4 regions of the Streptomyces sp. NPDC025273 genome follow, and region 1 is predicted to be linked to each of the others. Evidence: riboswitches for the same ligand, from Rfam matches in the RefSeq annotation. Region 1 holds a riboswitch; each other region holds the start of a gene.
The links. A riboswitch is a leader RNA that binds a small molecule or an ion and turns the genes downstream of it on or off. The one in region 1 is predicted to bind cyclic di-AMP.
Positions count from the first base shown of each region.

Region 2: linked by a shared signal. The riboswitch ahead of AB0F38_RS28340 (M23 family metallopeptidase) and the one ahead of AB0F38_RS14635 (LysM peptidoglycan-binding domain-containing protein) in region 1 are both predicted to bind cyclic di-AMP.
Region 3: linked by a shared signal. The riboswitch ahead of AB0F38_RS19165 (C40 family peptidase) and the one ahead of AB0F38_RS14635 (LysM peptidoglycan-binding domain-containing protein) in region 1 are both predicted to bind cyclic di-AMP.
Region 4: linked by a shared signal. The riboswitch ahead of AB0F38_RS20300 (LysM peptidoglycan-binding domain-containing M23 family metallopeptidase) and the one ahead of AB0F38_RS14635 (LysM peptidoglycan-binding domain-containing protein) in region 1 are both predicted to bind cyclic di-AMP.

Region 1 is NZ_JBEZYP010000007.1:160,636-165,827, forward strand. Features, by position in the region: gene AB0F38_RS14625 (sugar isomerase) at 162-1,055, shown strand; gene AB0F38_RS14630 (hypothetical protein) at 1,127-1,651, opposite strand; gene AB0F38_RS14635 (LysM peptidoglycan-binding domain-containing protein) at 2,072-2,932, opposite strand; cyclic di-AMP (ydaO/yuaA leader) riboswitch at 2,937-3,122, opposite strand; gene AB0F38_RS14640 (hypothetical protein) at 3,481-3,717, shown strand; gene AB0F38_RS14645 (SMI1/KNR4 family protein) at 3,815-4,441, opposite strand; gene AB0F38_RS14650 (ferredoxin) at 4,765-4,971, opposite strand; gene AB0F38_RS14655 (cytochrome P450) at 5,066-5,192, opposite strand, start outside.
Region 2 is NZ_JBEZYP010000023.1:67,479-72,670, forward strand. Features, by position in the region: gene AB0F38_RS28335 (PP2C family protein-serine/threonine phosphatase) at 91-1,248, shown strand; cyclic di-AMP (ydaO/yuaA leader) riboswitch at 1,482-1,634, shown strand; gene AB0F38_RS28340 (M23 family metallopeptidase) at 1,646-2,686, shown strand; gene AB0F38_RS28345 (PrsW family intramembrane metalloprotease) at 2,917-4,383, opposite strand; gene trmB (tRNA (guanosine(46)-N7)-methyltransferase TrmB) at 4,480-5,192, opposite strand, start outside.
Region 3 is NZ_JBEZYP010000010.1:259,443-264,634, forward strand. Features, by position in the region: gene pcrA (DNA helicase PcrA) at 1-1,553, opposite strand, end outside; cyclic di-AMP (ydaO/yuaA leader) riboswitch at 1,811-1,970, shown strand; gene AB0F38_RS19165 (C40 family peptidase) at 1,969-3,129, shown strand; gene AB0F38_RS19170 (hypothetical protein) at 3,207-3,560, opposite strand; gene AB0F38_RS19175 (C40 family peptidase) at 3,917-4,987, shown strand; gene AB0F38_RS19180 (GNAT family N-acetyltransferase) at 5,043-5,192, shown strand, end outside.
Region 4 is NZ_JBEZYP010000012.1:14,389-19,580, reverse strand. Features, by position in the region: gene AB0F38_RS20315 (XRE family transcriptional regulator) at 1-161, shown strand, start outside; gene AB0F38_RS20310 (DUF6126 family protein) at 233-406, shown strand; gene AB0F38_RS20305 (tyrosine-protein phosphatase) at 469-1,278, opposite strand; cyclic di-AMP (ydaO/yuaA leader) riboswitch at 1,686-1,857, shown strand; gene AB0F38_RS20300 (LysM peptidoglycan-binding domain-containing M23 family metallopeptidase) at 1,862-2,800, shown strand; gene AB0F38_RS20295 (SGNH/GDSL hydrolase family protein) at 2,989-3,804, shown strand; gene AB0F38_RS20290 (GNAT family N-acetyltransferase) at 3,879-4,328, shown strand; gene AB0F38_RS20285 (STM4011 family radical SAM protein) at 4,285-5,192, opposite strand, start outside.

The DNA of each region.
Region 1 (5,192 bases):
ACCGAGCATGGCCGAAAATAGTCCCCGCCATGACTCCTGAAACGCAAGAAGAATGCTTGTTCTTGCTCGATCGAGACAAGTAACATGCAGAATTGAACAAACAGGTGCCGATTTCACCCAGACATCCCAGGTGCGAACAGCAGCGGAAGCGGAGTGCGGACATGTCCCATGTCGAAACCGAGACAGCCGGCCAGCCGGAGTGCTGGCGTCGCGCCGCCCGGGTCGCGGCCGACCGGGCCGACGTCCTGCCCGCCACCGGTGAGCGCATCGCCGTGGTCGGCTGCGGAACGTCGTACTACATGGCACAGGCATACGCCTCGCTCCGCGAGGACTCCGGTCAGGGCGAGTCCGACGCCTTCGCCGCGTCGGAGTTCCCCTTCGGCCGCTCGTACGACCGGGTCGTGGCCCTGACCCGCTCGGGCACCACGACCGAGGTGCTCGACCTGCTGACCCGGCTGCGCGGCACCGCCCGCACGGTGGCGGTGACGGCGGACCCGCGGACCGCGGTGATGACGGCCGCCGACGAGGCGATCGTGCTGGACTTCGCCGACGAACGGTCCGTGGTGCAGACGCGGTTCGCCACGACCGCACTCACCCTGTTCCGTGCCCATCTCGGGCTGCACACCGACGACGTCGTACGGGACGCGGAGGCGGCGCTGGCCGGGCCGCTGCCCGAAGGGCTGCTGGAATGCACCCAGTTCAGCTTCCTGGGCCAGGGCTGGACGGTCGGACTCGCCAACGAGGCGGCGCTCAAGATGAAGGAGGCGTCCCTGTCCTGGACGGAGTCGTATCCGGCGATGGAATACCGCCACGGTCCCATCAGCATCGCCGCGGCTGGGACGGCGACCTGGATGTTCGGCCCCGCGCCGGAGGGCCTGGCGGAGCAGGTGCGGGCGACCGGCGCCCGCTGGGTGGAAAGCGGCCTGGACCCGCTGGCCGACCTGGTCCGGGTCCAGCGGCTGGCGATCGCCCGCGCGGCGGCCCGCGGCCTCGACCCGGACCTTCCCCGTCACCTCACCCGATCGGTGGTGCTCGACGGAGCCACCGCGGGCTGAGTCACGGCACGGCCGGGCGGGTGCCGGGCGGTTCGCCCGCCCGGCACACCGCTCCACGGACCGTGTCGCGGTCAGTCCTCTTCGAAGTAGGCGTCCAGCGCGGCGTCGAGCTCCGCCGTCCACTCCTTGAGGCTGCTCCGGGCCTCCGCCTCGACCTCGGCGTTGAACCACCGGCGGCTCGACACGTGCACCGTGACGGTGAACCGACGCCCGAAGCGGGCGGTCTTGACCTCGACCGCGCCGATCTCGCTCCAGTCGAACTCCGCCTCCTGGTCGTCCAGCGTGAACCGGACGCCGTCCCGGTCCACCCGGATGGATCCGCGCCGGTCGCTGACCTCGAAGACGGGCCCGTCGGCCTCGTCACCGTCCTCGCGCGAGGCCGGGGCGGCGGGCTCCTGCCCGGCGTCCCGCGGCGCCTGCGCCGCCTCGGCACCGGCGGGCACACCGGACGTCTCGGGCTCTTCCGGCACCTCCGACGCCTTCTCCGCTCCACCCTCCGTCCGCGCGGGGGCAGGGGCCGTCAGGCCGGGGATGTACGCCGGGTCCGTGCCCGCGGCGAACTCGGGCTTCGTGTTGGAATCTATACGCTGCTCCACGGCGGGCAGTATGGTCGACGAACCTGTACGTGACCAGTCGCCCTACGGCCGGGCACCGCGGCACTGCGGCGGAATCCACCGGAACGCGGCGGCGTCGCGCCGGCCCCGGCCGACGGACATGCCCGGCGCACGGCAGGCACCCGCACGAGCGGCCGACCGGAGTTCCCCGTCGCTCACGCCACGACGATCACGAGCAACTCCCCCGCCCCCAGGCATGGTTGCCCCCGTCGGCACGGGCGGGGAAGCCGCGGTGCGGGGCCGCGGCCCGGGGAACACCGACACCCCCGCACCCGCGGCAGGCTCGTGCCGCATGCCGACCGATCGCCGCCGCCGCCGCGCCGGACACGAACGACGGGTGGTGCGGGTTCTTCCGAACCCGCACCACCCGTCGTCGGTGCTCCGCTGTCACACGGCGGAGCCTCAGTAGGCGCCGAACACGTTGTCGATCGAGCCGTACCGGTCGGCGGCGTAGTTGCACGCGGCCGTGATGTTGGCGACCGGGTCGTAGCTGTCCATCGACGTACCGGGCACGTGGTAGGCCTGGAAGGTCGGGTCGATCACCTGCAGCAGGCCCTTGGACGGGATGCCCGCGGCGGCGTTCGAGTCCCAGTTGTTGATGGCCATCGGGTTGCCCGAGGACTCACGCATGATGTTGCGGTGGATGCCGTCGTAGCTGCCCGGGATGCCGTGCTCGGCCATGACCGCCAGCGACTCCTTGATCCAGCCGTCGAGGTCGTTCGTGTACGCGGCGGGAGCGGCGGCCGGCGCCGCCGCGGGCGCGCCCTGCGCGGCGAGCGCGGTGCCGGTGCGGTCCGAGCGGTCGGCACGGTCGGCACTCCGCTCGGCGGAGGCGGACGCCTTGGATTCGGCCTTGTCCGCCGTTCCGGCCTTGTCCGCCGACTTGCTCTCGGCCTTCGCACCGATCGTCAGCTTCAGACCGGCGTGAATGAGGTCGGGGTTTCCGCCGACGGCCTTTCGGTTGTCGGCGTACAGCGCCTTCCAGCCGCCTTCGACGGAATGCTCACGCGCGATCTTGGAAAGGGAATCGCCAATGATCACGGAATAGGTGACGGGCGCGGACTTCTGCGCGGCAATCGCCTTGCCTGATACGGCAGTCGACGTGGTCACCTTTTCGACGGCGACCGGCTGCGCCGGTGCGGCGAAGGCTCCGGTCGCGCCGATCACGGGAAGGGCGAGAGCAGCTCCGCCCGTGCTCACGGCGATGATGCCGCGGGTCAGCGAACTGGTCCTGAAACGACGGTGCTTACCCTTTGCGGGCATGGTGAATTCCTCTCCGCCGCCTGCGAAGTGAGCTGTCGGGTTCGGGCTGGAGATGCCCGGCCGCGTGTGCATGCGACTTCACCCCGAGCCGCTCCGGGTACCGGATCGGCACTTACCTGGGTCCCCCGCTCCTGCCGTACGAGATGTGGTCGGGTTCCCGGACGGCGGCAGGATTCGGCGTTCCATCCGGAGTGAGGGTGACCGTAGGCGAGGAATAGCGAAAGGAACAAGCCCCGAATTCGTGATCACAATTCACTTGCAAGATCGATCCATCGGAATTCATGTAATCAACCCCACACCCACGATGCCAACCTTCTTGGCGCGCAAGGGAACCGGTCGACATGTCGATGCGTCCGGGACCCGCGGGAGTGACCCTGGTCACGGGGTCCGAAAAGGGCGATTTGCGACCACCTGAAACCACTCGGGTCGCACGAAATGGCCTTTTATGAATTACGGGATGAATTACTGATAACTCACTAAATCGGGCATACGGCTCATTGGTACGTTTCAGGGCATATCAGCGGCAGCCGCGTGGAATCGATCAGCGCATGACCGACAGCGCACGCCCTCACCCCACGAACCCGCGGATCACCGTCCTGCCCGTCCAGCCCGGCGATCCGCCGTTCCGCATCATGGAGATCGACGGAGAGATGGCCGGCCGGGCGACCTCGATGACGGACGTGCTGTTCATCGCGCGGGCTGCCGGCATCAGGGTCCATGACCTCGACGACCCGGCGGCGGTCCGGTGGGTGGGCGGCGGCAAGTTCACCTGGAGGCCGCACTGAGCCCGGCGCACACCGCACGGGGCGTCGCCCTGCCTGCGCGCCTCCCCGACCGTGCGTCCACGCCGCGCCACCACACGAGCATCGTGGCGCCGTCGCCTCAGCCGGCCGGAAGTTCGCCGGTCCAGGGGTCGAGGCCCGCCCTGCGTCGGGCCCGCTGGACGACCCGGCTCACGAACGCGTGCGACTGGCGCCCCCTCATCCCGTCCACGCTGAGGGGGACGGACTCGAAGCTGCCGGCCAGCAGCCTCCGGAGGAACTCGGCCATCCCGAAGCGGTACACCGCGAAGGTCGGCACGGTGTGCCGGCCGCAGACCACCACGGGCCAGCGGTCGGGGTCCTCGTCCGTCGTCAGCCAGCAGAGGATGTCCGCCTCGGTGGTCGTACCCCAGGCGAGCAGCGCACCGGGATCGAGCACCAGATCCGTCCCCGCAGGATCGGCCCAGACCTCGTCGGCCTCCACCCGCCACACCTCGCGGACGGCACCGGTCCCGTCGGCCATGGCATCGGCCGGGCGGCACCCGTCCGGCGCGTCCGCGGGCAGCGGCCGGTGCACGACGATCACGTCGTCGACCGACCCCTCCCCGTAGGCCCTCATGAAAGCCTTGTAGTCGGCGGGGAAACAGGCCCCCCACCGTGCTTCCGCGACGGCCCAGTCGACCTGCTCGTCGGTGCCGTACGTCGTCGGCAGCAAGCGCTCCAGTGCCTCGATGGGCCGGGGGATCACCGGCCGCCTCCCCGTACGCGCACACCTCGTAACGCGCATCCGTGCCCCGGATTCCGGCCGCTCACGCTCCGTCCCCACACCAGCGACTCCCCGCCTGTCCCGTGGAAGGACCTGTTCCTCCCTCAGGCCCAGCGACCGGCGGGCCGCGAACATCACACCGGCCGGCCCGGAACACCCCCGCGGGCGGGGTGGGGCCGTGCTGGTGTCCGGGAAGAGTCGCCGGCGCCGGGCCTGCTCGGTGGCGCCGGTGCGGGATTCCGGGCGCCGCGGCTGTGGTCAGTCCGCCGCGGAGGCTCCGACGACCAGGACGGATGGGGGCTGGTTCACGTGGCCTCGGCCTCGTCCAGGCCGATGGCGGCCGCGGGGCACACCTCGGCCGACTCGCGGACCGCGGTGTGCAGGCGGGCCGGTGGTGCGGCGTCGAGGAGGACGACGATTCCGTCGTCCTCCCGCTGGTCGAACACATCCGGTGCGACCAGCACGCACCGGCCCGCGCCGCAACAGACGTCCTGGTCGACGGTGACGTTCACGGATGCCTCTGGGCCGGTGCCGGTGGGCCTGAGCGCGCCTGCCGCGCTCGGGTCCGCTCGTTCTGCGTCCGCTTCCGGTGACGGCCCGCCGCGCTCACCATCTGACCGGCACCTCGGCCAGCCCGCCGACGATCAGCCCCTCCAGCCGGCGCAGGCCTTCTGCGGGAACCGCGAGTTCCAGGGAGGGGAGCCGGCGAAGGAGCACGTCCAGCACCGTCTGC
Region 2 (5,192 bases), on a different contig from region 1:
TGACCGGTCGCCGCACGGCGCGGCTCCGGCCGGCCCGGATGGAGCGCGGTACCGTCCGCAGCCGTGGGCGGACCGGGCAGGAGTGCACAGGTGGGGAAGCGGGACAGCCGACGAGGCGGAGCCGACGGGGGCATCGGCGCCCGGCGGTTCGTGCGTGCGCTGCCCGCCCTGATGATCGGGGGCGGGATCGTCTTCGACCTCGTGACTCCGCCCGCCGTCACCGCCGTTCCGCTCTTCGCGGCGGCCCCGCTGATCGCCGCCCCGTTCTTCTCGCTGGCCAGCACCGTCCGTACCGGTGTGGCCGCCGTCCTCGCCGTCCTCGTGATCCGGCTCTCGGACGGTCTGATCACCGAGGTCGTGCCGGTCACCGATCTGCTCACCGTGATCACGGTCTCCGCGCTCGCCCTGGTCATCAACGGTGTCGTACGGCGCAGCAACGAGCAGTTGGCCTCGGCCAGGGTCATCGCGGAGACCGCGATGCGCGCGGTGCTCCCGACGCCGGACGACCGGATCGGCGGTCTGCTGGTCGCGGCGCGGTACGAGGCGGCGCAGGCGGACGAGTTCGTCGGCGGTGACCTGTTCGCCGTCGCGGACACCCCGCACGGGGTGCGGTTGGTCGTCGGGGACGTCCGGGGCAAGGGGCTGGACGCCGTGGAGGCGGTGGCGGTGGTGATCGGGGCCTTCCGGGAGGCGGCCGAGCAGGAGCTGTCGCTGGAGGGGGTGGCGCAGCGGCTGGAGCGGGCGCTGGCGCGGGAATCGAGCCGGCGCGGCGGGCTCGATTCCATGGAGGGGTTCGTCACCGCCGTGCTCGCCGAGATTCCGGCGGGATCGGGCACGGTGCGGATCGTGAACCGCGGTCACCCCGAGCCGATCCTGCTGCACGCGGACGGGGCGCTCGAGGTGCTGGCGCCGACCGTGCCCGCGCTGCCGATCGGGATGGACCTGGGGGTGTGGCCGGACCGCTCGGACGAGTGGGAGCTGCCGGCCGGGGCGACGCTCCTGGTCTTCACCGACGGCCTCTCCGAGGCGAGGGGCGCGGACGGGGTCTTCTACGACCCGGCTGCCCGGCTGCGCGGCCGGATCTTCCCGGGGCCCGAGGAGCTGCTCTCCGCACTCACCGACGACGTACGGCTGCACACCGGGGGCCACTCGACCGACGACATGGCGCTGCTCGCCGTGGGCCGGCCCGCGCGGGGGCAGCCGGAGCGGCGGACGACGGTGAGGATCGTGGGGCGTGGCAGTGGATGACCGTCGCGACTGTCCGTAGTCGCTGCGTGCCACTCCGCATAACATTTGACATACCGTCAGAAATTTGTGACCGGACCGGGAATACGCAACTGGCCCGTTTGCGACCGTTTCCTGCCCTGAAGTCCAGGCCGGAGTGACGAACGATCAGTCGGAACGGCTTGGAATCGGGCCCCGGTGTCTATTAACGTTCGATAACGCAGCGCGGTTGTCCCAGTCGTCGCAAGAGGCGGCACCGTGCGCGAGCGCCGAATTCCGCAAGGGAACCGGGGAACCACCTACATGGGGTGAATCGGGCACCTGTGTCTCGTGAGAGACGAAGGGGCCCGTAGGAGACCTTCCTGCTCCGAACCCGTCAGCTAACCCGGTAGGCGAGAAGGAAGGAAAGGAGTGCGCCCACGTGGCGTCCAATCAGCCTGTCCCCGAGGCCCCGGCATCCTTCAGGACCGACATCGTCGGTGGCGAGGAGAGGACCTGGGAGGAATGGAATCCCACCGAGGAGTCCATACGTCCCGTTCGCGGCAGGCACCGCGTAGCCAAGCAGCGCGGTCTCGCCCGTAGCTCCACCGTCCTCGGCGTCGGCGTCATCGCGGCCGTCGGTGCGGGTGGCATGGCCACGGCACAGAGCAAGCCGCCGGTCTCCATCTCTCTTCCCGATTCCATCGCGGACAATCTGCCTGACACCAAGTCCCTTCCCGGTGTGAGTGCTTTCATGTCCGACGACTCCGACGCGGACACCGGGACGGCCGCCGACTCCTCGCCGCTCACCACCGCCGGCATCACGGCCGCCGAGGCCGAGCAGGGCGCCACCGACGCCGGTGAGGCGCTGCGCGCCCGCATCCTCCAGCAGGCCGAGCAGCAGCAGGCCGGAGCCGATGCCGAGGCCAAGGCCGCGGAGGAGAAGGCCGCCGCCGAGCAGGCCGCGGCCCTGGCCGCCAAGCAGCAGAGCAAGGCCGAGGCAGAGGCCGCAGCCGAGAAGAAGGCGGCCGAGGAGAGGGCGGCGGCGAAGGCCGAGGCCGAGCGTCTCGCCAAGCTCGCCGCCAGCTACGCCCTCCCGACGTCCTCGTACACGATCACCACGACCTACGGCCAGGCCGGTTCGATGTGGTCCTCCGGTTACCACACCGGGCTGGACTTCGCGGCTCCGACCGGTACCCCGATCAAGGCCGTGCACAGTGGCACGGTGAAGTCGGCCGGCTGGTCCGGCTCGTACGGTTACCACACGGTCCTGGAGCTCGACGACGGCACGGAGGTCTCGTACTCCCACCAGTCCTCGATGAACGTGACCGCCGGTCAGAAGGTCAACACGGGCGACACCATCGGCCGTGTGGGCTCCACCGGGAATTCGACCGGTCCCCACCTCCACCTGGAGGTCCACACCGCGGACGGCTCGGCCATCGACCCCATGAACTGGCTGCGCAGCAAGGGCCTGACGATCTGAGCCCCGCGCCCGAACGGCGTACCTGAACCCCGGCAGCCCTGACGCACACCCCCCGACGTCAGGGCTGCCGGTCTGTCCGCGCGCGGGGCGGCTCGACGGAACAGTCGCCCCGGCCGGGCGAGCGGCGGCCGGCGGAGCTCACCGAAGCGTCGGCCCGACCGCAGCGGCTGCGCGGAGGTACGGGGCGTCGACAGCCTCTCTTCGGGCCCGTCCTCGACGCGGGCCCTCGGCTACCCGGGCGGCAGTGGCCCGTTGCCGGTGCCCGGTTGCCGCGCACCCGGCTGGAGGTACGGGTTGTAGCCGCCGTAGTGCCGGTGCGGAGCTTGCTGCTGCGGATGTGGTGCGCCGTAGCAGGGGACCTGGCGGGGGAACGGGGCCGCCGGCGAGCGGTGGGCACGGACGCGGCCCGTCGCATGGGCCGCGTACGTCAGGGCCGGGCCGGCGATGTCCCGGCGCCGCCAGAGGTGGTGCAGAAGCTCCCGCTCCCGTACCGCGAAGTCCGGGCCCGGCCCGTCGCGGCGTGCCCCGCGGCGCAGTACGGCCAGTGACGTGGCGAACACCTCGTACTCCGCGACCGCGCGGGCCGCGGCCCTGCCCCGGGCCCGGTCCGGGTGGCCGTGCCAGTGCCTGGCCATGTCGCGGGCCACGCCCCGCGCCCGCATGGAGGCCAGCGCGAGCGGCTCGGTGGGTGTCAGCCAGCCGGCCGACGCGTACAGGGGAAGCTCGTCGGAGAGCGTACGCAGCCCCCGCTGGCGCGACCAGATGGCCAGCCAGGTCACCAGGGCGAAGGCGGGCACCATGAACGCCCCGTACACCGCGTGGAAGCCGTACGGTCCGAAGGCCGAGGAACCGTTCCACAGGGCGTGCATCCCCATGGCGAGGACGAGCCCGAGCAGGGGCAGCACGATCCGCCGCACGCGGTGCCGTCCGCCGAGCGCGGCGATGCCGAAGCCGATGCCGGTGAGTACCGTGAACAGCGGGTGTGCGAACGGGGACATCACCACCCGTACGAAGAACGTCCCGGCCGTCACCGAGGCGAAGCCGGCGGTCCCCAACTGCTGGTCCTCACCGAAGGCGTTGCCCAGGTAGAGGATGTTCTCGGTGAAGGCGAAGCCCGTCGCGGTGAACCCGGCGATCACGATGCCGTCGACGACACCACCGAACTCCCGTCTGCGGAACAGGAAGACCAGCAGGACGGCGGCGCCCTTGGCGGTCTCCTCCACGACCGGCGCGATGACCGTGGCCCCCAGGGTGTCGGCACGCGCAGGATCGGCGGTGGCCGTGGCTATCCAGCGGGTCGCGAAGGAGTTGGCGATGATCGCCACCAGAGCCGCGGCACACGCACCCCAGGCGAAGGCGAACAGCAGATTCCGCCAGGGGCCCGGCTCGACCCGGTCGAGCCAGCGGAAGGCCGCCATCAGCATCGGCACGGGCAGCACCGCCAGGCCCAGGCCGACGAGAAAGCCCTCCGTTCCCGTCTGGTCGCGCACCAGGGACAGGATCACCAGGCCACACAGGACGAGCACGGCGATCACCACACCGGCGCGGAACGCCTTGCTGCGACGGACCATGCCGACACGACGGGGCCGGTAACGCCACCGGCCACGCGCGGGAGCGGCGCCCAGGCACTCGTCGAGACGCTGCTCCTCGAGAACCGGGACGGCCGGCTGCTGGTGCTGCACGGACCCCTCGGACACCCCATGACCCTAACCAGGGGGTCCGACACCTGACCACGGTGCGCGGTACCGGGCGCCGGGCGGTGGCTGATCGGCGACGGTCGGCAGCCGCCGCTCCTACCGCTCGAGCCGCCGGTCCGCGGTCCGGGTGAACAGCACGTCGTGGACGACATGGCCCTTGTCCAGGCCCTGTCCCTCGAAGCGGGTCAGCGGCCGGAACGCGGGACGGGGCGCGTAACCGCCGTCGGCCCGGGTGTTCTCGAACAGGGGGTGCGCCGTGAGCACCTCCAGCATCTGCTCCGCGTACGGCTCCCAGTCCGTCGCGCAGTGCACGAGCGCGCCGGGCTTCAGCCGCCGCGCCACCAGATCGAGGAATTCCGGCTGGATCAGCCTTCGCTTGTGGTGCCGCTTCTTGGGCCAGGGGTCGGGGAAGTACACCCGGAGGCCGTCCAGTGACGCCGGCTCCAGCATCTCGCGGAGCAGGATGATCGCGTCACCGTTCGCGACCCGGACGTTGGTCACGCCCGCCCGGTCCGCGAGGCCGAGGAGATTGCCCTGCCCCGGGGTGTGCACGTCGACGGCCAGGATCCCGGTGTCCGGGTCGTCGGCCGCCATCTGGGCGGTGGCCTCGCCCATGCCGAAGCCGATCTCCAGGACCACCGGGAGGCCGTCGAACAGCGCCGGCAGGTCGAGGACACGGAGGCCGTCGATGTCCAGGCCCCACTTCGGCCACAGCCGCTGGAGAGCGTCCTCCTGCCCGGCGGTCACGCGGCTGCGGCGTGGCTGGAAGCTGCGGATCCGGCGCTCGTGGTGCGAGCCCGCCGGGTCAG
Region 3 (5,192 bases), on a different contig from region 1:
ATGCCGTACGCCTCGTCGACGCGGCGCAGCGCCTGCGGGAAGGAGATCTTCTCGCGCAGCGACAGGGCGTCGATCATCGCCTCGGCCCGGTCGCCGATGCCCCGCTTGGGCACGTTGAGGATGCGGCGCAGCGGGACGGTGTCCTCGGGGTTGGCGAGCACCCGGAGGTAGGCCAGGACGTCCCTGACCTCCTTGCGCTCGTAGAAGCGCACTCCGCCGACGACCTTGTAGGGCAGCCCGACGCGGATGAAGATCTCCTCGAAGACACGGGACTGCGCGTTCGTACGGTAGAAGACGGCGACGTCGCCCGCCTTCGCGTCCCCGGCGTCCGTCAGCCGGTCGATCTCGTCGGCAACGAACTGCGCCTCGTCGTGCTCGGTGTCGGCGACGTAGCCGGTGATCCGGGTACCGGCGCCCGCGTTCGTCCAGAGGTTCTTGGGGCGGCGGCTCTCGTTGCGCTCGATGACGGCGTTGGCCGCGGACAGGATCGTCTGCGTGGAGCGGTAGTTCTGCTCCAGCATGATCGTCGTGGCGTCCGGGTAGTCCTCCTCGAACTGGAGGATGTTGCGGATGGTCGCACCGCGGAAGGCGTAGATCGACTGGTCCGCGTCGCCGACGACGCACAGCTCGCCCGGGGCGTCGGCCTCGCCCGCCGGGCCCACCAGCTCGCGTACGAGGGTGTACTGCGCGTGGTTGGTGTCCTGGTACTCGTCGACCATGACGTGCCGGAAGCGGCGGCGGTAGTGCTCGGCGACGTCGGGGAACGCCTGGAGCAGGTGGACCGTCGTCATGATGATGTCGTCGAAGTCCAGCGCGTTGGCCTCGCGCAGCCGCGCCTGGTAGAGCGCGTAGGCCTGCGCCAGCGTCTTCTCGAAGCCGTCGGACGCCTGGCCGGCGAAGGTCTCCTCGTCGATCAGCTCGTTCTTCAGGTTCGAGACCTTCGCCGTGAACGACTTCGGCGGGTAGCGCTTCGGGTCGAGGTCCAGATCGCGGCAGACCAGCGCCATCAGCCGCTTGGAGTCGGCGGCGTCGTAGATCGAGAACGACGAGGTGAAGCCGAGGAGCTTCGACTCGCGGCGCAGGATCCGTACGCAGGCGCTGTGGAAGGTCATGACCCACATGGCGTGGGCACGCGGGCCGACGAGCTGCTCGACGCGTTCCTTCATCTCGCCGGCGGCCTTGTTGGTGAAGGTGATCGCCAGGATCTGGCCCGGGTGCACCCCGCGCTCGGCCAGCAGGTGCGCGATCCGGTGGGTCAGCACCCGGGTCTTGCCCGAGCCCGCCCCGGCCACGATGAGCAGCGGGGAACCGGCGTGCACGACGGCGGCGCGCTGCTCGGTGTTCAGCCCGTCGAGCAGCGCGGCGGGGTCGACCACGGGGCGCGGGGCGCCGTCGCGGTAGTACGCGTCACGCGGCGGCGGAGGCGTGTCGAAGACGTCCTCGAAGAGACCCTCCGGCACCGCCTCGGGCGCGTGGTCCTCGGGGGGCGGCGGGGGGCCTTCGTCCGCTTGCTGGAGGCCGGTCAGGAAACTGTCGTCAAAGAGGCTGCTCATCGCCTCACGAGTCTAGGCCGCCGGACCGACAGCCCGGGGCCGCATTCCGCACGAGGGCCCGATCCGTGCGCGTACGGAGACGGGCCGCCCACGGTGCGTAGGAATCCGGGGCCCGTCACCGCCCGGCGGACCGTCGGTCCGGAGAGGTCACGGAAATGTATCGGGCATATCGAACATCAACCTTCACAGGGACACCACGGGTTGGCTAGCGTGCTCCGACGGGTGACCCGTACCCCTCTGAGGCGACCCACGCCGCGCGGGCACCCCCGCCGAATCCGTGCCGACCTCGAGGGAGCCGGAACCGGGGACCCACACGCAGTACCGGGGTGAATCGGTCCGTTCCCCAGGACCGTAGGGCAGCCTTCCGTTCCGCCCGAACCCGACAGCTAACCCGGTAGGCGGTCCACGGAAGGAGATGCCGGTCTTGGCATCGCATCGCAAGCCGCGCACGCGGGTGCGCACCACCACCCCTGCCGTCGGCCTCACGACGGCGGCACTGGCCTCCGTCACCCTGCTCTCGACGCAGAGCGCGACGGCCGCCCCGGCTGCGCCCAGGCCCAGCATCGAGGAAGTGCGGAAGAAGGTCGACGACCTGTACCGCCAGGCGGGCACGGCGACGCAGCAGTACAACAAGGCGAAGACCGCGTCCGCACAGCAGCGCTCCGAGGTCGACGTGCTGCTGGAGGCCGCGGCCGAGCGGGCCGACAAGCTCAACGAGACGCGCCGGGAGCTGGGCCACTACGCGGCCGCCCAGTACCGGGGCGGCGCGATCGCCCCGACGGCGACGTTCTTCCTCGCGGACGACCCGCAGGCGTACTTCGACCAGGACCAGCTGATGGCGCGGATGACCAGCCGGCAGCAGAAGGCGGTCGCCGACTTCCGTACGCAGCAGAACGAGGCGGCGGCGAAGCGGGTCGAGGCGACGAAGAGCCTGGAGACGCTGACCGAGTCGCAGGCGACGCTCCGCACCAGCAAGCAACAGGTGCAGAGCAAGCTCACCGAGGCGCGCTCACTGCTGTCGAAGCTGACCACCGAGGAGAAGGCACGCCTCGCGGAGCTGGAGCGCGAGAAGGCGGCGGAGGCCGAGCGCAAGGCGGAGGAGCTCGCGCGTCAGCAGGCCGCCGCGAAGGCGGAGGCCGACCGGGCCGCCGAGGAGGCGGCCCCGAAGGAGGAGGCGGGCCCCGGCACCGGAACGGGTGACGAGACGGGCTCCGACAGCGGCTACGCGTCCAAGGCCGACAAGGTCCTGGCCTTCGCCCGGGCCCAGATCGGCAAGCCGTACGTCTGGGGGGCGACGGGCCCGGCCTCGTACGACTGCTCAGGCCTCACCCAGGCCGCCTGGAGGGCCGCGGACGTCACCCTGCCCCGGACGACCTGGGACCAGGTGGAGGTCGGCACCCGGGTGGCCACGGCGGATCTGCAGCCGGGGGACCTGGTCTTCTTCTACGACGACATCAGCCACGTCGGCATCTACAAGGGCGACGGCATGATGATCCACGCTCCGAAGCCCGGCACGAACGTCCGTGAGGAGTCGATCTACTCCATGCCGATCTACGGCAGCGTGCGCCCGGCATAGCGCACGGACGCACGGAGGGCGGGCGTACGGGGCCGTACGCCCGCCCCGCGGAGAGACAGGCGGGTACGGGAGCCGGCTCAGGTCCAGAGCGTGGCGATGAAGACGTTGGCGACCGTCAGCCCTCCGACGGCGGCGAACTCGCCCTTGCCGGCCTTCTCCTCGTCCCGCCTCACGTACACGAGCGCCAGGATCACGATCAGGACCATCAGCTTGATGCCGATCTTGACGTTGTTCACCGTCCGGTCGTCGGCCTGGTCGAGCCCGACGAGGGCGACGCCCGTGACCAGCATGGTCAGCGCACCGTGCAGCATGGCGGGCACGAAGCGTGCCGTGCCCGCCCCCATGGCCTTCATCTGGGTCAGGAAGCCGCCCAGCAGGGAGGCGATACCGATGATGTGCAGGGCCACGAAGACATTGATGAGTACGTCCATGGCCGCAGCCTAGCCGCGGGCATATCACCACTCTTCGGCCAGGTAGGACTTCCCTACGAGCTCACTCACACCTGGTGCGAATTGCCGGACTCCGGTCGATCTTTCCGATCACTCCGAGAAAACGAAACGTCACATTGAGGCAATAGCTGTCATTACGCCTCTTACTCGCGCCTCGGGTCTAGCGTCCCTCCCAGGTGACCGATTCCCCACCGCCGCCCCCGTACCCGGCGGTACCCCGGTCGCCCCGCCAGGACATCCGGCGGTGGGCCACTCCCCCTTCGGTGGCTCGCCGGGGACCCTCGGCGGGCCGGCCGGTACCCCCCGGCGGGCAGTCGAACGGAAGGACCCACGCCCTCGTGGCCGCCCATCGCAAAGCCGCTCACCGCAAGCCCAAGCAGCGCCTGTTCACCGGGCCTGCTGCCCGGACCGCAGCCACCCTGGCCCTCGCCGGGGCGGCGACCGCGACCGCCCTCGAAGGTGCCGCCCAGGCCGAGCCCCAGCTCTCCCCGGCCCAGGTCAGGGCCAAGGTGGACCGGCTCTACCACGATGCCGAGGTCGCGACCGAGAAGTACAACGGCGCGAAGGAGAAGGCGACCGCGTCAGCGAAGTCCCTCGACACGCTGCGCGACGAGGCCGCACGCAGGACCGGCCGCCTCAACGCCGCCCGCGACGCGCTCGGTTCGTTCGCCGCGGCGCAGTACCGCAGCGGCGGCATCGACCCCGCCGTCCGGCTGGCGCTCTCCTCCGACCCCGACGAGTACCTGGAGCGGGCCGCGTTCCTGGAGCGGGCCGGTGATCGCCAGGCCGGCGCGGTCAACGGCGTACGCCGGCAGATCAGCGAGGTGGCCCGGCTGCGCGCCCGGGCCGAGGACGAGCTCGCCGTCCTCGCCTCCCGCCAGGCCGACCTGAAGAAGCACAAGGACGCGGTCCGCACGAAGCTGGCCGACGCCCAGCGGCTCCTGGCCACCCTGACCGCGGCCCAGCGCGCCGACTACGAGCGCTCCGCCGACGCCGGGCACGGCGGCCCGGCCGTGCGCGCCGACCGCAGCACCACGCGCGGCTCCGTCGCCGCCCCCAACGCCCGTGCGGCGCGGGCCGTCGCCTTCGCGTACCAGGCACTGGGCAAGCCGTACGTCTGGGGCGCCACCGGCCCCGCCTCCTTCGACTGCTCCGGCCTGACCCAGGCCGCCTGGCGTGCCGCGGGCGTCTCGCTGCCCCGCACCACGTACACCCAGATCAACGCGGGCCGGCGCGTCTCTCGCTCCGAACTGGCCCCCGGGGACCTGGTGTTCTTCTACTCCGGAATCACCCACGTCGGGCTCTACATCGGCGGCGGCCAGATGATCCACGCCCCGCGTCCGGGCGCACCGGTCCGCATCGCGCCGATCAGCGAAATGCCTTTCTCGGGAGCGACCCGGGTGGCGTAGGCTCCGCGCCGACCGGCCGGCAGTGCCCGGAACCCGCGAGAGAGAAGGCTCCACCGTGCCCGTGGACACAGACGTCCAGAATTACGCCCGTGCGCTCACGCTCCGCTCCCCCGACCACTACCGGGTGGGCCCGTTCACGGTGCGTCACGACCCGGGCTGGGAGCTGAAGTTCGCCAACTACGCCATCCCGGACCGGGGTGCGGAA
Region 4 (5,192 bases), on a different contig from region 1:
TGCACGACCTCGAGGCCGGTGACAGCGCGCACTACGACTCACTCACTCCGCACCGGATCGCCGCGCTCGACCGCGGAGGCGTGCGGCTGCTGTTCGTCCACACGCTGTTGCAGAGTCCCGCCGCCGAACTCTGTCTGGGCGACGAGGTCCACCGCGTGTGAACCCCGCCCGCCCCATCGTCCCGCACCCCCTTCGTCCACCTCGGCCCGAGCGGTCGAAAGAGAGGACTGTCATGTCCGATTCAACAGACTACGACCCGCTCACCCCGCGCAGGGAGAAGGGCGCGGACTCGCAGGAGCGGAAGATGCCCCGCGGTGTGGTCATCCGGCTCTTCGCGTACCTGGTGGCGGGGCACGTCATCGCGGCCTTCCTCTTCATCCTGTTCACCGTGGCGGGCAAGGGCTGACCCGCTCGGCCCCCGGCGACGGCCGGCCGCGCACGGCGAAGGGCTGACCCGCCGCGCCGGTCCTAGGCGTCCTCGACGAGACGCTCGCGCAGCCTCTCGCGGGTCACGGGGGTGAGCCTCAGACCCTCGGAGAGGTAGCGGTCCGTGCTGCCCCAGGTCTCCTCGATCGTCGTGAAAGCGGCGTCGAGGTAGTCGGAGTGCGCGGCGAACAGCGGATTGAGCAGCTCCATCACCTCGTCCGACATCCCCGCCGACGAGGTGTCGCTGCGCCGCACCCTGTAGCGGCGGTGCGCGTGGTCGGACTTCAGGTAGTCGGCCTCGATGGCTTCCCTCTCGACGCCGACGGCCAGCAGTGAGACCGCGATCGAGAGGCCGGCCCTGTCCTTGCCCGCGGCGCAGTGCATCAGCGCGGGCACGCTGTCCTCGGCCAGCGCGTGCAGCACCCGGCTGTGCTCGGCCGTACGGTCCCTGATGATCGACCGGTACGAGGCGATCATGCGGTCCGTCCCCTTGCCGTCGGCGAGGATCGAACGCAACTGCTGGATGTTCCCGTCGCGCACGAGCCGCCAGAACTCGGCGCCGTCGGCCGGGTCGGAGAGCGGAATGCTCACATTCCGGACGCCGGGCAGTTCCACGTCGTGGCCGTCGAGCTTGTGGTCCGCCGCGTTGCGGAAGTCGAAGACCGTGTGCAGGCCGAGGCCGGCGAGGAAGGCGGCGTCGGCCTCGGTGGCGTGCGCCAGGTGTCCACTGCGGTAGAGGCGCCCGTGCCGCACCTTCCGGCCGTCCACGGTCGGGAGCCCGCCCACATCGCGGAAATTGCGGACACCGGTCAGCTCGGTGTCGGTCGACGGAACCTCTGGCAGTTGCGTCACAAGGACTCCTGGAGTGTCTGGCGTCGGCGCCGCTCGCCGACGAGGGCACGCTCGCGACGATACGACATGCATTCATCGGGCAACCGTCTCGGCCTTCGTCCCGTTTTCGGCTCGGCTCAAAAGGGAGGGAAGCGGCGTGATGTCCGGATTGGCGTATTTAGCGGAACATGCCCTGCTTGTGCGGGAGATGGTGGGCGGCAGGTGAGCGGGATCATATCCGTGACGGTGTGTGGCGGAATCGGATGCGGGTATTCCGGACTCTGCGCGGAAAGCCAAGATCCGTAATCCACGGAGTGTGACCGGAATTCCGGTCGGGAAATGCGGAGCGGATTCCGGTTCGCAACCGACGGCTTGTTCCCGGCGTCCTGGCTCGCTTACGGTCACGGTCAATCCGGACGGAACGCCTAATCCTGCCGCCGCCCGGAATCCGCACCGACCAACGTGTGGCAGGAGCGGGGGAACCAGGTAAGCCGCCGACCGGAGTGATCCGGAACGGCTCGGGGTCAAGTCGCGTCCAGCGCGACCGGGCATCTCCAGCCCGAATCCGACAGCTCACCTCGTAGGCGCCGGAGAGGAATTCCCCATGCCCGCAAAGGGTAAGCACCGTCGTACCAGGACCGGCCCGATCTCCCGCGGTGTCCTCGCCGTCGGGACCGGCGGCGCCGTTCTCGCTCTTCCGCTGATCGGCGCCACCGGCGCGCACGCGGCGGACCAGGCCGCGCCTGCCGCCAAGTCCGCCGCCGCTGCGGCGCACAGCACGCCCGCCGCCTCGGTGGCGAAGAAGCAGAGCGCCCCGAAGACGTACTCCGTGGTCCCGGGCGACTACCTGTCGAAGATCGCGGCAGACCAGAAGCTCAAGGGCGGCTGGGAGAAGCTGTACAAGGACAACCGCGAGGTCGTCGGCGACAACCCGAGCCTGATCTTCCCGGGCATGAAGCTGACCCTCGGCGCCAAGGCGTCCGGTCCGGCCACGCAGTCCGCGCCGAAGGCCGCCCCCTCCAAGGCCGCGCCCTCGAAGGCCGAGCCGGCTCCCGAGCCGACCGCCCCGGCCGAGAGGAAGACGACGACGGTCGCCAACGCCGCCGACTCCACCGCTGCTTCCGAGGGCAACAGCTCCGGCTGGGCCTCCCCGGTCGCCGGTGCCAACGTCACCACCCCGTACCGCGCCTCCGGTGCCAGCTGGTCCAGCGGCTACCACACGGGATCCGACTTCCAGGCCGCCTCCGGCACCAGCATCCGGTCCATCGGCCCGGGCACCGTGGTCTCGGCCGGCTGGAGCGGTTCGTACGGAAACGAGGTCGTCATCCAGCACAGCGACGGCATGTACTCCCAGTACGCCCACCTGTCGTCGCTCGGCGTCTCCGCCGGCCAGACCGTCACCGGCGGCCAGCAGATCGGCCTCTCCGGCTCCACCGGCAACTCCACCGGCCCGCACCTCCACTTCGAGGTCCGCACCGGCCCGAGCTACGGCTCCGACGTCGACCCGATCGCCTACCTGCGCTCGCACGGGGTCTCCATCTGAGCGTCTCCGGGCAGGCGTCCGGCATGAGTGTCCTCATGTGACGCGGAGAAAAGGGGCGGTGCGCGGCGGCGCGCCGCCCCTCTTCTGTTCCGGCTTTACCAAAACCTGACCGGGTGGTCTTTCTCACCACCCGTCAACCCTGTATTACGGTCGCGTAGGTCACATTCGAAGGTGCAGGATATGCGCTTGTGGCAGACGATTCGAGAAACACACGACGAGGCATCATCGGGTCGTACGCAGCGATTGGCGACAGCTTCACCGAAGGTGTCGGGGACCCCGGCCCCGACGGGAGACCCCTCGGCTGGGCCGACCGGTTCGCGGTCATCCTCGCGGACCAGCTCACGGTCCCCGCGGCGGCGGCCGGCCCGCACGGGAACTTCCGGTACGCCAATCTCGCCGTACGCGGACGCCTCCTCGACCAGATAGTCGAGGAACAGGTCCCCCGCGCCAAGGAGCTGGCACCGGATCTGGTGAGCTTCTGCGCGGGCGGCAACGACATCATCCGGCCCGGCTCCGACCCGGACGACGTCGCGGAGCGCTTCGAGCGCGCGGTCGCCGAACTGACGCGGGTGGTCGGCACCGTCATGGTCACCACCGGCTTCGACACCCGTCACGTTCCGGTGCTCCGGCACCTGCGCGGCAAGATCGCCACGTACACCGCCCATGTCCGGTCCATCGCCGACCGCTACGACTGCCCGGTCCTGGACCTGTGGTCGCTGCGGTCCGTGCAGGACAGGCGCGCCTGGGACGACGACCGGCTGCATCTCTCGCCCGAGGGGCACACCCGGGTCGCGCTGCGCGCCGCCCAGGTCCTGGGACTCGACGTACCGGCCGACCCCGACCAGGTGTGGCCGCCGCAGGCGCAGCGAGGGACGTTCGAGGTGCGGCGCGACGACATCCACTGGGCGCGTGAGTACCTCGTGCCGTGGATCGGACGGCGGCTGCGCGGCGAGTCCTCCGGCGACCATGTCGAGGCCAAGCGCCCCGACCTGCTGCCGCTGTGAGTCCCCTGACGGACAGTGCGGTACCGGACCCGGTGGCCTGCGCGCCGTCCGGTCCGGCGCCCGGCGCGCAGTGGGTGCTGCGCGCCGCGCGGGCCGAGGACGTCGAGGCGGTCGCGGAGCTGCGGGCCCTCGTCATGCGCGCGGACCTGGAGCGGCTCGGGCGCTACGACGAGCACCGGGTGCGGCAGCGGCTGCGGGATGCGTTCACCACGCGCTACACCTCCCTCGTCATGGCCGGCGGTGAGTTCGCGGGATGTGTCACGGTCCGGCCCGCCGCCGACGGGAAGCTGCTGGAGCACTTCTACCTGACACCGCACCACCAGGGCCGGGGTCTCGGATCCGCCGTGCTGCGCGCGGTGCTGGAGGACGCCGACCGGGAGGGTGTGGCCGTACGGCTGAACGTCCTGCGCGGCAGCGCCGCCCGCAGGCTCTACGAGCGACACGGATTCGTCCAGGAGGCCCAGGACCCGGTCGACGTCTTCATGGTGCGTCCGCCGGGCCCGGGCGCCGCTCCGCGAGCCTGACCGGCGACAGCGCGACGGTCTGCCGACGGGCGGGTATCCGCTCCAGCACACCGCCCGCGAACACGTCGTACAGCGGCAGCGTCTCCAGGTGCACGTAACCGATGTGACAGTCGCACACCTCGACCGGGCAGCCGCGGGGGCCGAGGGAGCGCCGGTAGCTGCCGTCATAGAGGTTGCCCAGCTCGGCCCGGACGAAGTGGCAGCGCCGCACCGTCCCCTCACCGTCCACCGAGATGACCGACTCGCCCGTCCGGCAGGGCAGCCCCGCCGAACTGTGGGGGTGCCTGCTGTACGGGAACAGCGGGTCCAGCTCCGTCCACCGGTCCGCCTCCTCGTCCGTATAGGCGTGCCCCTCGGCGGCGTTGACCCAGAGGTACACCTCGTCGGGCAGCGCGGCACGCAACTGCCGGGCCTCCGGCAGGTGTTCGTCCAGCCCCACCACCCCGACGCTGAACCGCACCCCGAGGTCCGTCAGCTCCCGGCACCTGCCGAGGAACCGCTCGTACGGTGTCTGCCCCGGGTGGTACGTGCACCACAGGGCGACCTTGTCGCGCTCGGCGCCGGTCAGCCAGCCGGTACGGGCGCTGAGGTTGGTCTGGACGGCGACCCGGCCGACGTGCGGCAGCCGCGACAGCTCCACGACCGCCCGCCGGTACCAGGAGCGGACCAGCCCCTCGCCCCACGGGGTGAACAGCACCGACAGCCGGTCGCCGCTCTGCGCGCCGGCCCAGGCCGTGAACCGCTCCAGGGCGGCCCGGTCCTCGCGCAGCTGCTCGCCGCTGTCCCGCCGCTTGGCGAAGGGGCAGTAGGGGCAGTCGTAGTCGCACGAGGACAGCGGGCCCCGGTACAGGATCGTCAGGTCCA